4 regions of the Ancylobacter sp. TS-1 genome follow, and region 2 is predicted to be linked to each of the others. Evidence: riboswitches for the same ligand, from Rfam matches in the RefSeq annotation. Region 2 holds a riboswitch; each other region holds the start of a gene.

Region 1 (3,742 bases), 1.1 Mb from region 2:
CCTCGCTCGCCATGGCCCCGGCCATGCTGCTGGCCCCGCTGGCGCGCTTCGTCGATCTCGACGGGCCACTGCTGCTGGCGCAGGACCGCGCGCCGGCGCTGCGCTACGAGGGCAGCGTGGTCTATCCGCCCGATCCGGCGCTGTGGGGCTGATCGGCCCGCATCGAGGCGCAGGCCAGCGCGAGGAGCGCGCCAGCCGTGGCCAGGCCCGCCGAGACCAGAAAGGTCTGCGCGCCGAAGCTCTGCCAGAGCGGCCCGGAAACCAGAGTCGCCCCGGCCATGGCGATCGCGGTCGCGCAGGCCGCGATCCCCTGCACGCTGGCGCCGCGACCGGGCGGCGCGTGGCGCGCGACAAGTTCCACCGTGCCGAGATAGGTGCAGCCGAAGGTCAGCGCGTGCAGCGGCTGTAACAGAAGCAGCAGCAGCAGCGGCGGATCGAGCGCCATCGCCGCGAAACGCAGCAATCCGGCGAGGCCGCCGAGCAGGAGCAGCCGCTCCGGGCCGAGATGGTGCGTTACCCGCGTGCCGAAATGGAACAGCACCACCTCCGCCAGCACCCCGAGCGACCACAGAAGCCCGATGGTGCCGTCCGACAATCCCTTTGAATGCCACTCGATCGAGGCGAAGGCATAGAGCGCGGCGTGCGAGCTTTGCACCAGCGCCGCGGCGACCATGCCGACCAGCAGCACCGGCGCGAGACCGCCAAAGGCGCGGCGCGGGCGACGGTCCGCCGGCGCCTTCGCGGGACGCGGCAGTGGCGAGGCTTCCCTGAGGGCCGAGGCGGCCAGGGCCGCCGCGACGCTGCCGGCCACGATCAGCCAGATCACCGCGTCGTGCGACACCGGGCCGGCAAGGCCGGCGAGCAGGCCGCCCGCCACCAGATTGCCGCCGATGAAGGCCATCGAGCCCCACAGCCGCACCCGGCCGTAATCCACCAGCCCCTCGCGCCGGCGCGCCACCGCATAGGCGTCCAGCACCGGCAGGCTCGGCTGCCAGAAGGCGGCGACGACGCCGAGGGCGACGAGAATGAAGGTGGCTCCCGGCGCCAGGGCGATGAAGACGAAGCACAGGGCGGTGCCCAGCGAATAGCCGATCAGCGTGGCGCGCGGCCGGCCGCTATGGTCGGCCAGCAGCCCGCCGAGCGGCATCGTCACCAGCCGCACCACCTGCGGAATGGCGAGCGCCAGCGCGATCATCGCCGCGTCGAAGCCGCGATGCTGCAACCAGACCGGAAAGAACGGCACGAAGACGCCGATGCCGAAGAACAGCCCGGCATAGACGGCGGCGATGGCATGGCGGGGCGCGATGACGGGCACAACGGGGCACCAGCGGGGACCGCGCCTCGATAGCAGCCCCAGGCCGCGCGTGCGAGGCCCCTCGGCGCGCCGGCCGCGACGTCACCACCAGGCGTGGAAGTGGTGCACCGGACCGTGGCCACGCCCGATCTCCAGTTCCTCGGAGCGGGCCAGCGCGCGGGTGAGATAGTCCTTCGCCGCCGTCACCGCCTCGCGCAGCGACAGGCCGCGCGCGAGGCCGGCGGCGATGGCGGAGGACAGCGTGCAGCCGGTGCCGTGGGTGTTGCGGGTGGCGACGCGCGGCGCGCTGAGTTCGAGAACGCCCTCGGCGTCGAGCAGCACGTCGGTGCTCTCCGGCCCTTCGCCATGCCCGCCCTTGATCAGCACCGCGCGCGGGCCGAAGGCGAGCAGCCGCTCCGCCTGCGCACGCACCTCTGCCAGCGTGCCGGCCGGCGCCTCGTCGAGCAGCGCGGCGGCCTCGGGCAGATTGGGCGTGATGAGCAGGGCGCGCGGCAGCAGCCGGGCGCGCAGCGTGTCGATCGCCTCGGGCACCAGCAGCCGGTCGCCGGAGGCCGCGATCATCACAGGGTCGAGCACGACGACGGACTGGCGGTGGCGCTCCAGCCCGGCGGCCACCGCCTCGATGGCCTCGGGGCGCGAGAGCATGCCGATCTTCACCGCATCGACGGCGATGTCCGAGAACACCGCGTCGATCTGCGCGCCGATGAAGGCAGGCGGCACGTCGTGGATGCCGGTGACGCCGACCGTGTTCTGCGCGGTGAGCGCGGTGATCACGCTGGCGCCATAGACGCCGAGCGCCGAAAAGGTCTTGAGATCGGCCTGTATCCCGGCGCCGCCGCCGGAATCCGAGCCCGCAATCGTCACCGCGATCGGTGTGGAACCGCCCATCTTCGCCTCCCTCGCCGCGCGGTCCGGGGGCGTCGTCGCAGGCAAGTCCCCTCGCCGGCGCGCGCGACCCGTTCCCTCCGCCGGCATGACCCGGATCAGGTTCGTGGGTTGGCGCCGGCTGCGGCCCGGATTTTCAGGGCAACGCCGCCTCGCCTCTCAGCCCCTGCGGGCACCCCAACGAGATCGTCATGGCGAGATAGGCGAAGCCGCCCGCCCGCGCAAGCCGGGCGCCGCTGCCGGCCGGCGGCAGGGGTTGCGCGCGGGCCGGGCTTCTGTTCCTTATCGGCCTCCCGACCCGAAGCCGGAATGCCGTGATGGTTCCCTTCTTCATGCAGATCAAATGTCACCTCGGCCATTCCTACGAGGTGGCGAACGCCATCGCCGACGCGGAGATCGCCTCGGAGATCTACTCGACCGCCGGCGAGTTCGACCTGCTGGTGAAGTTCTACGTGCCGGAGGGCACCGACATCGGCCATTTCGTCAATGAGAAGGTGCATCTCTTCCCGGGCATACAGGACACCCGCACCATCATCACCTTCAAGGCGTTTTGAGCCTCAGGCGGTCGGGCCGGAGGGCGGTGTCGCCGCCGCGTCCTCGCGGTTGCGCTCGATGCCGAGGCGCCGCTCGCGCCAGATGACGAAGAGGCCCGCCCCGATCACGATGGACGCGCCGAGCACCACCAGCAGCGGCGGCGCCTCGGCGAACAGGATGAAGCCGAGCAGCAGCGACCACAGCATGGCCGAATAGGCGAAGGGCGCCACCACCGAGGCGGGCGCGTAGCGGTAGCTCTCGGTCAGCAGGATCTGCCCGACGCCGCCGATCAGCCCGGTCGCCACCAGTAGCGCCGCCTCGCCGGGACCCGGCCGCACCCAGCCCCAGCCCGCTGTGGCCAGCCCGGCGACCGCCGCCAGCGCCTGGAAATAGAACACGATGGCCGCCGTCGTCTCGGTCTGGGTAAGCCGCCGCACCTGTATCATCGCCCCGGCGGTGAAGCCGGCCCCGATCAGCGCGCAGGCGGCCCCGACCACATGGTCGGCGCTGTCGAAGGACCCCGACATGTGCGGCCACAGCATCACCACCACGCCGGCGAGCCCGACGCCCACCGCCGTCCAGCGATAGGCCTGCACCCGCTCGCGCAGCAGCAGCGCCGCCAGCGCCACGGTGAGCAGCGGCGCGGTGAAGCCGATGGCGGTGGCGTCGGCCAGCGGAATGCGTGCCAGCGCGGCGAAGCCGAGGCTCATCGCCATGACGCCGACAGTGCCGCGCAAAATGTGCCCGAACGGGTTCGCCGTGCGCACCGCGGCGCTCACCTCGCCGCGCCAGGCCAGCAGCGCGAGCAGCGGAAACAGCGCGAAAAAGGAGCGCGAGAACACGACTTCGCCGGTCGGAACACGCTCCGAGACGATGCGGACGAGAGCCGACATGATGGTGAAGAGGAACGTCGCGGCGACCTGCAGCGCGATGCCCTTGAGCGCATTCATGATGGGCGCCATGGAGCACTTTCCCGACCGGCCCGCAAGCCGGCCGGAGCCCGATATT
Region 2 (3,742 bases):
CCGGCCTATCTGGCCCTGATCGGCCGCCGCTGGGAAGAGATCGACGGCAAGCCGATGTATCTCGACACGGTCCGCGCGCTCGACGACCCGCAGCGGCTGCGGCGCATCGAGGCGCTGGACACGATCGGGCTGTTCCAGCTGGAAGAGGTCGACCTGCGGCACGCCTCCGGCCGCATCGTGCCGACGCTCATTTCCACCCAGCGCCGCACCATCGAGGGGCAGAAGTTCGACATCGAGATCATCATCGACAATTCCGAGCGCAAGGCCTTCGAGCGCCGCATCCTCGAAGCCGCCTATACCGACGTGGTGACGGGCCTGCCCAACCGGGCGGCGTTCGACCACCGGCTGCGCAGCATCCTCGACCAGCGCGCCGAGGGCGATGGCATCAGCCTCGCCTATATCGACCTCAACGGCTTCAAGACGGTCAACGACCGCTTCGGCCACGCGGCGGGCGACGCGGTTCTGCGCACGCTCGCCGACCGGCTGCGCCGCCATGCCGGTTCCCGGCACCTCGTGGCGAGGATCGGCGGCGACGAGTTCGCCAAGATCACGACCTTCTCGCAGGATGACATTCCGACCCTCGAGGCCATGCAGGCCTTCGCCGATGCCCTGTGCGCGGCCATCGAGGCCGAGGGACACCGGCTTTCCATCGGGGCGGCCATCGGCGTCGCCGTCACCCGGCAGCAGATCGATTCTGACACGCTGCTGGGCCGCGCCGACACGCTGATGTACGCCGCCAAGGCGACCGGCGGTCGCGTCGCGGTGGCTCTCGACTGGATCGGTGACGCGTGAGCCTCGTCCTCTCCAATGCCGGGGCCCGCCGCATCTTCCTCGCCCGGCAGCAGCTCAGCCGGCCGCGCGGCGCGATGAGCCGGGCGGGACTGCTGGAGCTGATCGACGATCTCGGCTTCGTGCAGGTCGACAGCATCGCCACCGTCGAGCGCGCGCATCATCACATCCTCTTCGCCCGCAACCCGAGCTACAAGCGCGAGCACCTTACCGCGCTGCTGGAGAAGGACGGCGCGCTGTTCGAGCACTGGACGCACGACGCCGCCATCGTCCCGGCGAACCTGTTCCCCTACTGGAAGCACCGCTTCGCCCGCGCCCGCGCGACGCTGGCCGAGCGCTGGCGCTCCTGGCACGAGAACGGCTTCGAGAGCTATGTCGACCACGTGCTGGAGCGCGTGCGCCGCGAGGGCCCGTTGATGGCGCGCGACTTCGAGCAGGAGCCGGGCGAGGGCAAGCGCCAGCCCGGCGGCTGGTGGAACTGGCACCCGGAGAAGACGGCGCTCGAATATCACTGGCGCACCGGCGCGCTCGCCATCGCCGGGCGCGAGGGCTTCCAGAAGGTCTACGACCTCACCGAGCGGGTCATCCCGTCCCGCCATTTCGCCGGCGAGGTGTCGGAGGAGGCCTTTGTCGACTGGGCCTGCACATCGGCGCTGGAACGGCTGGGCTTTGCCACCTCGGGCGAGATCGCCGCCTTCTGGGGCCTGATCACGCCGGAGGAGGCGCGGCGCTGGGTCGAGGCCGCCCGCGACCGGCTGGTGCCGGTCCTGCTCACCGGGGCGGACGGGCGCCCGCGCGCCTCGCACGCCTTTGCCGATGCCGCGACCGCCTTCGACGCGCTGCCCGCCCCGCCCGCGCGGCTGCGGGTGCTGAGCCCGTTCGACCCGCTGCTGCGCGACCGCAACCGGGCGGAACGGCTGTTCGGCTTCAACTACCGCATCGAGGTCTTCGTGCCGGCGCCCAAGCGGGTCTATGGCTACTACGTCTTCCCGCTGTTGGAAGGCGACCGGATGATCGGGCGCATCGACATGAAGGCGGACCGCAAGGCCGGCACGCTCGACGTGCGCCGGCTGTGGCTGGAGCCGGGCGTGCGCGCCTCCGGCGGCCGGCTCGACGCGCTCGACGCGGAACTCGCCCGCCTCGGCCGCTTCGCCGGGGTGGAGCGCACCGTCTATCTCGACGGCTGGCGGGGCGAGTAGACGCGGCGCCGCTCGAAACGCCCCTCATCGCCGGGCTTGACCCGGGGATCCAGACCTTTGGGCCGCACACCCGGACTCTGGGTGCCCGGGTCAAGCCCGGGCATGAGGGCGGCGAGGATGTCCTGCGGCCGGGATGACGGCACGTTCGCTTCATTGTCATCCCGGACGGCCGGAGGCCGATCCGGGATCGCTTGTCCGCCGGAATCCCCCACCCCCACCCGCCTGATTGCCGTGGCATGCCAGCGATGCTAGCCTTGCCGTGTCCGAGGGGTGTCCCGCCGGCCTTTATGGCCGAAGGGGCTGAGATGGCAGCCGCCAGACCCTTTGAACCTGATCCGGGTCATGCCGGCGAAGGGACGGAACGACGGCGGGAAGCCACGCGAGCCGCGCGGACCCGAGCCGGATTTCCCCCGAAAGCTCATGTGCCGGATCTCCACAAGGGAGGAGATCCAATGCTGAAGAACCTTGCCGCGCGCACCGGCGGCATCCTCATGGCCCTCGCGCTCGGGCTTGCCCCGGCGGCGGCCGCCGACAAGCTCACCGTCCTGCTCGACTGGTACGTCAACCCCGACCACGCCCCGCTGATCGTGGCGCAGGAGAAAGGCTTCTTCAAAGCGCACGGCCTCGACGTCGAACTCGTCGCGCCGGCCGATCCGTCCGCCCCGCCGCGCCTCGTCGCCGCCGGTCAGGCGGAGATCGCGGTGAGCTACCAGCCGAGCCTCTATCTCTCGGTCAAGGAGGGCCTGCCGCTGGTGCGCTTCGGCACGCTGGTGTCGACCCCGCTCACCGCGCTGGTGGTGCTGAAGGACGGTCCGATCAAGTCGATCGCCGACCTCAAGGGCAAGACGGTGGGCTATTCGGTGGCGGGGCTGGAGGACGCGCTGCTCGGCACCATGCTGGCGAGCGCCGGGCTCAAGCCCTCCGACGTGACGATGATCAACGTCAATTTCGCGCTCTCCCCCGCCCTCGTCGCCGGCAAGGTCGACGCGGTGATCGGCGCCTACCGCAATTTCGAGCTCACCCAGATCCGGCTGGAGGGCAAGGAGGGGCTGGCCTTCTTCCCCGAGGAGCACGGCGTGCCGGTCTTCGACGAGCTGATCTATGTCACCCACAAGGACAAGATCGGCGACCCGCGCCTCAAAGCCTTCCTGGCCGCCGTCGAGGACGCCACTATCTACATCCTCAACCACCCGCAGGACGCCTGGGAAGTGTTCGTGAAGGCGAATCCGAAGCTCGACGACGAGCTCAACCGCACCGCCTGGGCCGACACGCTGCGCCGCTTCGCCCATGCCCCGGCGGCGCTCGATTCCGGCCGCTACGCCCGCTTCGGCGACTTCATGAAAAGCCACGGCCTGATCGACAAGGTCGAGCCGGTCTCGGTCTACGCGCCGACGCTGCCGTAGACGCCGCCACTCACCCCGTCATGGCCGGGCCTGGCCCGGCCATCCACGCCTTCTGGCGACCAGACCGTGGATCCCCGGGTCGAGCCCGGGGATGACGTTGCTCATGAAACCTTCCGATCCCCGCCCAGCGATGCTAACCGATGCGGGGGCAGCAGGGACGCAGAGGGGCAGGCATGAGCAATGTGCCGTATCACGCGGTGGCGATACTGGTCGGCGCGATCGTCGGCGTGCTCGGCTCCGGCCTGCATGTCGGCGTCGAGACCTTCACCGCCGCCTGGCCCGCCTTCCTGCACGGGACTCTCCAGCTCGACGGCGTCGCGCTCTACGCCGCCGGCGCGCTGGTCGCCGCCG
Region 3 (3,742 bases), 1.8 Mb from region 2:
CCTTGGCGAGATCGGCGGCGTGGGCGGCAATCTTGTAGGTGATGACCCCGGTCTTCACGTCGTCGCGGTCGGGCAGGCCCAGATGCTCCTTCGGCGTGACGTAGCAGAGCATGGCGGTGCCGAACCAGCCGATCATCGCCGCGCCGATGGCGGAGGTGATGTGGTCGTAGCCCGGCGCGATGTCGGTCGTCAGCGGCCCGAGCGTGTAGAAGGGCGCCTCGCCGCAATGGCTGAGCTGCTTGTCCATGTTGGCCTTGATCTTGTGCATCGGCACATGGCCCGGTCCCTCGATGATCACCTGGCAGTCATTGGCCCAGGCGATCTTCGTCAGCTCGCCCAGCGTCTCCAGCTCGGCGAACTGCGCGGCGTCGTTGGCGTCGGCGATGGAGCCGGGACGCAGCCCGTCGCCGAGCGAGAAGGTGACGTCATAGGCGCGCATGATCTCGCAAATGTCCGCGAACCGCTCGTAGAGGAAGCTCTCGCGGTGATGGGCGAGGCACCACTTCGCCATGATTGAGCCGCCGCGCGAGACGATGCCCGTCACCCGATTGGCGGTGAGCGGCACGAAGGGCAGGCGCACGCCGGCATGGATGGTGAAATAGTCGACGCCCTGCTCGGCCTGCTCGACCAGCGTGTCGCGGAACACCTCCCAGGTCAGATCCTCGGCGACGCCGCCGACCTTCTCCAGCGCCTGGTAGATCGGCACGGTGCCGATGGGGACGGGCGAGTTGCGCACGATCCATTCGCGGATGTTGTGGATGTTGCGCCCGGTGGAGAGGTCCATCACCGTGTCGGCGCCCCAGCGGATCGCCCACACCATCTTGTCGACTTCCTCCGCCACCGAGGAGGTGACGGCGGAATTGCCGATATTGGCGTTGATCTTGACGAGGAAGTTGCGGCCGATCGCCATCGGCTCCAGCTCGCCATGGTTGATGTTGGCGGGGATCACCGCCCGCCCGCGCGCCACCTCCTGGCGCACGAATTCCGGCGTCACCACGTCGGGGATGGCGGCGCCGAAATCCTCGCCGTCGCGGATGATCTCGCGTACCCGCTCGCGCAGCCCGTTCTCGCGCAGGGCGACGAACTCCATCTCGGGTGTAACGATGCCGGCGCGGGCATAGGCCATCTGCGTCACCGCCGCGCCGCCCTTGGCCCGCAGCGGGCGGTGGCGGAGCGGGAAGGGCGCGACCAGCTTCTCGGGCGAGACGTGGCCATTATCCTCCGGCTTCACCGTGCGCCCCTCATACGGCTCGACATCGCCGCGCGCGCGTACCCATTCCTCGCGCGGACGCGCGAGGCCGGCATTGATGTCGATGGCCGCTTCCTCGTCGGTATAGGGGCCTGAGGCATCGTAGACGGCGAGGTTCGGCTCGCCGGCGGAGGGGTGCAGCAGGATTTCGCGGAAGGGCACGCGAAAGCCGCGCGCCGGGCATTCGGCATAGATGCGCCGCGAGCCGGGGATGGCGCCGGTGGCGACGCCCAGAGCGTCGGGCTTTTTCGGGGTTTCAGTCGTCATTGTGGATCTCCAGAACCAATGGTTGGGGAGACCCGGGTATTTTGACGTTGGGGAAGGATGGCGGTGTGCGCCATGCGGGCAAGCCCGGGAGACGCGACGCCATTCGGTTCCGATCCCTTCGCCGGCATGACCCGGATCAGGTTCGAAGGGTCATCGCGTTGCCCGCCTCTCGGCGTGCCGGCGCTCTCTCAGCCCCCTAGCGGGGCTCCCCTTGGAACGAGGGCGATCTTCGACCAAAGTCGCGGCGGGGTCAAATCCGGCCGGCGCCGTCACCCCGCCGCCGCCGCATTTCCTGTAGATTGCTGATTCACGAGGAAACGACGCTTCGAGAGACATCGGGGGATTCATGGCCGGCCTGACGCTTCCGCTCCGCACCGCAACCCGCCGCATCACGGCCTCCGGCCTGCTCATGGCGGGCGCACTCGCCGCCGCGCTGCTGGCGCCGCTGCCGGCCTCGGCGCAGCAGAACTGCGGCAATAACGGCGCCGGCTTCGACCAGTGGCTGGCCGGCTTCAAGCAGGAGGCGGTGGCGCAGGGCGTCTCGCCGCGTACCGTGTCGACGGCGCTGAACGGGGTGAGCTACGCCCCCGACATCGTGGGCACCGATCGCGGGCAGAAGGTGTTCGGCCAGAGCTTCTTCCAGTTCTCCGACCGCATGGTCGCCAATTACCGGATCCAGCAGGGCCGCCAGCACATCCAGAAGAATCCCGAGCTGTTCGCGCGCATCGAGCAGACCTTCGGCGTGCCGGGCGCGGTGCTTGTCGCCTTCTGGGGGCTGGAGACCGATTTCGGCGCCTTCATGGGCGACAAGTCGACCATCCGCTCCGTCGCGACCCTGGCCTGGGACTGCCGGCGGGCCGAGATGTTCCGTACCCAGCTGATGGCGGCGCTGAAGATCATCGATCGCGGCGACCTGACCGTGCAGACCATGCGCGGCCCGTGGGCGGGTGAGCTGGGCCAGTTCCAGTTCCTGCCCGACCATTATCTGAACTACGGCGTCGACTTCGACGGCGACGGCCACATCAACCTGATCCGCTCGGCGCCGGACGCGCTCGCCTCGGCGGCGAACTATCTGCGCTCGCTCGGCTGGAAGCCCGGCCAGCCCTGGCTGGAAGAGGTGCGCGTGCCCGCCAACATGCCCTGGGAGCAGGCCGACCTTTCGATCAAGCATCCGCGCGCGCAATGGGCGAAGGCGGGCGTGGTGCGGGCCGGCGGCGGCCAGCTTCCGGCCGACCAGCTTCCCGCCTCGCTGCTGCTGCCGATGGGCCGCTTCGGCCCGGCCTTCCTCGTCTATCCGAATTTCGACGCCTTCACCGAGTGGAACAACTCGCTGGTCTACGCGACCTCGGCGGCCTATCTCGCCGCGCGCGTGGCCGGCGCCGGGCCGTTCAATCGCGGGCAGGGCGACAAGATCCCGGTGCTGTCGATGGCGCAGGTGCAGGAGCTGCAGCGGCTGCTCAACGCGCGCGGCCACCATGTCGGGCGCATCGACGGCATTGTCGGCGCGGCGACGCGGCAGGCGGTGCGGACCGAGCAGATGCGGCTCGGCCTGCCGGCCGATTCCTATCCCACCGCCGAACTGGTGGCGGCGCTGCGCGCGGGGCGGTGAGGGCGGGGCCCGTCGTCATCCCGGACGGCCGATAGGCCGATCCGGGATCGCGTGAAGGAAGAGAGCGGGCAGCGATCCCGCCTCTCCGCTACGCGTCAGCCGGGATGAGGAGGAATGTCACAGCACCGGCACGCCGTGCTGCTTGGCCTTCACTTCCGGCTCGACATGGATGTTGACCAGCGCGTCGGGCACCTGAGCCTCGATGGCGTCCTCGATGCGGTCGCAGATGGCGTGCGCCTCGCTGACCGGCATGTCGCCCGGCACCACGAGGTGGAAGTCGACGAAGGTCATGCGCCCGGCCTGGCGCGTGCGCAAATCGTGCGCCTCGATCGCCCCGGTCGCCTCGGCGGCGATCAGCGTGCGGATCAGCCCCAGCGTTTCCGCCGGCACGGCATGGTCCATCAGGCCGCCGACGCTTTCCTTCAGCACGCTCCAGCCCGACCACAGGATGTTGAGGGCGACGAGGCCGGCAAGGATGAGGTCGAGCTTCTCCCAGCCGGTGGCGATGGCGAGGGCGACGCCGGCCAGCACGCCGGCCGAGGAGGCGACGTCGGTCACAAGATGGCGCCCGTCGGCGATCAGCGCCGGCGAGCGGGCGCGACGTCCCTGGCGCAGCA
Region 4 (3,742 bases), 1.6 Mb from region 2:
GCCCGAGGCGCGGATCGCCTCCTGGAGGATTGCCGGCGAGGGATATTGCGCCGTGCCCAGCAGCAGGCGAGAGCCCACCTTGGTTCCGTAGAATTCGACCGGATCGGCGAGCGTCCCGGACATGTTGATCGCATCCATGACAGCCTCCCTGTCAGCCACCCTGCATCGGCGCGAGGATCTCCACCCGGTCGCCATCGGCGATCTGGGTCTCCCCGCGCTTCACCTTGCGCACCATGGCGCCGTTCAGTGCCGTCGCCACCATCGCCTCGCCGAGCCCAAGCTCGCCGAGGAGTTCGGCCAGCGTGCCCGCGCGCGTGTCGGCGTTCTCACCATTCACGATGATCTTCATCCATGACCTCCGGGAAATACGTCCCGTCGAATGCCAGTTCCGCTGCGCGACGCGCCAAAGCCGGCGCGGCGAGGAAACCGTGGCGGTAGAGCCCGTTCACATAGATCGTGTTGCCGCGCCGGCGCAGGCGCGGCAGGTTGTCGGGAAAGGCCGGGCGCACATCGGCGCCGATCTCGACGATCTCGGCCTCGCCGAAGGCCGGGTGCAGCGCATAGACCGCTCCCAGCAGTTCCAGCATGGAGCGCCCGGTGACGCGCCCGCGCTCGTCATTCTCGATCGAGGTGGCGCCGATCATGAAATGCCCGTCGCCGCGCGGCACGATATAGACCGGGATGCGCGGGTGCAGCATGCGCACCGGGCGCTTCAGCGACACCTCGGTGGAATAGAGCACCAGCATCTCGCCCTTCACGCCGCGCAGGTCGGCAAGCGTGTCGCGCGCCGCCAGCCCCCGGCAGTCGACCACGATGTCGGCCTCGCCCGGCTCCTCGAAGCCGTCGGCATCGGTGCGGATGGTCACGCCATGCTCGCCGACCAGCCGGGCGGTCAGCGCGGCGAGCGCCTTGCGCGGTTCCAGATGCGCCTCTGTGGGAAAGAACAGCCCCTGCTCGAAGCGGCCATCGAGGTCCGGCTCCAGCGCGGCGATGCCCGCGCCGTCGAGCCATTCGAACCCCTCGGTCCGCCGCGAGAAGCGGCGCAGGTCCGGCAGGTCGCGCGCCTGCGCCAGCACGAGGCTGCCCTCGTTCGGCACGTCCGGCACCGCCTCGCGCCAATAGGCGAGTGATTCGAAGCCGAGTTCGGCGATGATCGGCTCGGCGCTCTCGCGCTCGCACCAGGGCGCCAGCATGCCGCCGGCATACCAGGAGCAGCCCTGCCCGGTGGCGCTGCGGCGCTCGATCAGCGTCACCTGCGCCCCCCGGCGCGCGAAGGCATGCGCGCAGGTAAGCCCGGCGACGCCGCCGCCCACGATGCGCACGCGCATGGCATTGGCCGCCCGATGCGGCGCGGTGTCGGTCGATTCAGTGTGCGGGAACGTCATTCACTCCTCCCTCCGCCAGTCTCAACTGGATCAGGTTCGAAGGGTCGCCATGCCGCGTCGGGTCGACGCGCCGATGGCCTCTCAGCCTCCTGACGAGGCTCCCCCGGACAAAATGGATATAGTCCCTCGGCAGGCCGATGTCACCGGCCGGCCGACAATATTCCCCGCCGGCCGCAGGGCGGCCTCAGCCACGGCGCGAGATCGGCACCACATTGTCGCCCGCCCGGCCCGCCGGGCGCGTCGCCGCGATCACCGCGCGCCGCAGCGCCTCGCGGCTGAACGGCTTGCCGAGCCGCATCATGCCGGCGCGCGCGTCCGGCGGCAGCTCGGCATAGCCGGTGCCGAGGATGACCGGCAGGTCCGGCCAGCGGGCCGCGAGCGCCGCCGCGAGTTGCACGCCGGTCATGCCGGGCATGGCCTGATCGGTCAGCACGACATCGAAGCTGACGCCGGATTCGAGGATGCGCAGCGCCTCCTCCCCCGATGCCGCCTCGGTGACGAGGCATTCGAGATCCTCCAGCATCGCGCCGGTGGCGGAAAGCACCAGCGGGTCGTCGTCGACGACCAGCACGCGCTGCGCCCCGCCCGTGCCGGCCGGCACCATCTCGTCCTCGACCGCCACCGCGACCGGCGCAGCCACGGGGGGAGTGTCGGCGATGGGCATGAGGATGGTCGCCGTCGTGCCGTGGCCGGGACGGCTCTCGAGCAGAAGCTGGCCGCCCGACTGCGCCGCGAGGCCATGCACCATGGCAAGGCCGAGGCCGGTGCCCTTGCCGACGCCCTTGGTGGTGAAGAACGGCTCGGCGGCGCGGGCCAGCGTCTCCTCGTCCATGCCGGCGCCAGTGTCGCTCACCGAGAGGCAGAAATAGCGCCCCGGCCGCAGCGCCTCGCTGCCAGCCTCCGCGTCGGCGTCGCCGACGGCCACCACGCGCTCGCCGGCGGCAATGGTGATGGTGCCGCCATCGGGCATGGCGTCGCGCGCATTCACCGCGAGGTTGAGCAGCGCCAGTTCGAGCTGGTTGGCGTCGACCCGCGCATGCGGCAGGCCGAGCGGGAAGCGGGTTTCGATGCGCACGCTGGGGCCGATCGAGCGGCGCAGCATCTCGGCCATGCCGAGCACGAGGTCGGGCACGTCGACGGGCTCGGGCCGCAGGTCCTGCCGTCGGGCGAAGGCCAGCATGCGCTGGGTGAGCGCCGCGCCGCGCTGTGCGGCCTGGGTGGCGTTGTCGAGCAGCGTCTGCAGCCGCGGATCGCCCGGCGCGCGCTTGGCTGCCAGTTCGAGATTGCCCAGCACCACGGCGAGCAGGTTGTTGAAATCGTGTGCGATGCCGCCGGTGAGCTGGCCGACCGCCTCCAGCTTCTGTGCCTGCCGCAGCGCCTCCTCGGCGGCGCGGTAGTCGGTGACGTCGATCAGCCCGCACAGGGTCTTGAGGATGCCGCCCTGCGCGTCCTTCTCGGTCACGGCGGACAGCATGCAGTCGAGCATCCGGCCGTCTCTGGTCACGAGGCGGTACTCGGCCTCGCGCAGTTCGCCGCTGCCGACCAGCTGCGGCCAGTGCTCCTCGTTGCGCCGGCGCGCGGAATCGGGGGTCATGAAGTCGGTGAGCGGGCGCCCGATCACTTCCTCGCGGCGATAGCCGAGCAGGTCGAGCCAGCGGTCGCTCACCTGCTCGATCCGTCCGTCCCCGCCCAGCGAGTGCAGCGGCAGCGGCGTGCGGCGGTAGAGCGTGCGGTAGCGTTCCTCGCTCGCCCGCAGCATCGCCGCCTCGCGGTCGGCGAGCACGGCGAAGCGCCGGTCGTACATGGCCGCGAGCAGCACGGCGACGAAGATGGCGAAGGTCGCCGCCGTCACCACGACCACCAGCTCGACATTGCCCATGCCGCCGAGCGGGTCGTGCACGCCTTCATGCCGGGTGATCGTCATCCCCCACATGGCGACATAGTGCATGCCGGCGATGCCGAAGCCGAGCGCCAGCGCCGCGCCGGCGCGCTGCGCGATGGAATGGCGGCGGAAGGCGAGCCAGACCGCGACGGTGGAGGCGGTGACCGCCAGCACCATGGCGGCGCCGACATAGAGCATGTCGTGCGACATGGCTCCCGCCACGCGCATCGCCGCCATGCCGGTGTAGTGCATGCCGACAATGCCGAGGCCCATGAAGATGCCGCTGAGCACGATGCTGCCCGGCCCGGGCCCCGGCCGGTCCGGCCGCACCCGGCTCGCCGCGAAGAAGGCGATACCCGTGGCGACGACGGCGAGCAGGAAGGAAATCGCGGTCAGGCCGACATCGTAGGAGACAGGCGCCCCCACATGCAGCGCCAGCATGGCGATGAAGTGCATCGCCCAGATGCCGCCGCCC

What was found. A riboswitch is a leader RNA that binds a small molecule or an ion and turns the genes downstream of it on or off. The one in region 2 is predicted to bind thiamine pyrophosphate.
Region 1: linked by a shared signal. The riboswitch ahead of thiD (bifunctional hydroxymethylpyrimidine kinase/phosphomethylpyrimidine kinase) and the one ahead of GBB76_RS00215 (ABC transporter substrate-binding protein) in region 2 are both predicted to bind thiamine pyrophosphate.
Region 3: linked by a shared signal. The riboswitch ahead of thiC (phosphomethylpyrimidine synthase ThiC) and the one ahead of GBB76_RS00215 (ABC transporter substrate-binding protein) in region 2 are both predicted to bind thiamine pyrophosphate.
Region 4: linked by a shared signal. The riboswitch ahead of thiO (glycine oxidase ThiO) and the one ahead of GBB76_RS00215 (ABC transporter substrate-binding protein) in region 2 are both predicted to bind thiamine pyrophosphate.

Annotation. Positions count from the first base shown of each region.
Region 1 is NZ_CP045144.1:1,111,524-1,115,265, forward strand. It holds gene dgcA (N-acetyl-D-Glu racemase DgcA) at 1-152, shown strand, start outside; gene GBB76_RS05425 (MFS transporter) at 122-1,315, opposite strand; gene thiD (bifunctional hydroxymethylpyrimidine kinase/phosphomethylpyrimidine kinase) at 1,397-2,203, opposite strand; TPP riboswitch at 2,259-2,390, opposite strand; gene GBB76_RS05435 (Lrp/AsnC ligand binding domain-containing protein) at 2,518-2,754, shown strand; gene GBB76_RS05440 (DMT family transporter) at 2,758-3,696, opposite strand.
Region 2 is NZ_CP045144.1:46,800-50,541, reverse strand. It holds gene GBB76_RS00225 (GGDEF domain-containing protein) at 1-792, shown strand, start outside; gene GBB76_RS00220 (winged helix-turn-helix domain-containing protein) at 789-1,988, shown strand; TPP riboswitch at 2,245-2,362, shown strand; gene GBB76_RS00215 (ABC transporter substrate-binding protein) at 2,441-3,391, shown strand; gene clcA (H(+)/Cl(-) exchange transporter ClcA) at 3,565-3,742, shown strand, end outside.
Region 3 is NZ_CP045144.1:1,831,148-1,834,889, reverse strand. It holds gene thiC (phosphomethylpyrimidine synthase ThiC) at 1-1,516, opposite strand, end outside; TPP riboswitch at 1,613-1,738, opposite strand; gene GBB76_RS08820 (lytic murein transglycosylase) at 1,863-3,125, shown strand; gene GBB76_RS08815 (cation diffusion facilitator family transporter) at 3,243-3,742, opposite strand, start outside.
Region 4 is NZ_CP045144.1:1,604,352-1,608,093, forward strand. It holds gene GBB76_RS07725 (thiazole synthase) at 1-123, opposite strand, end outside; gene thiS (sulfur carrier protein ThiS) at 152-349, opposite strand; gene thiO (glycine oxidase ThiO) at 327-1,328, opposite strand; TPP riboswitch at 1,376-1,500, opposite strand; gene GBB76_RS07740 (MHYT domain-containing protein) at 1,570-3,742, opposite strand, start outside.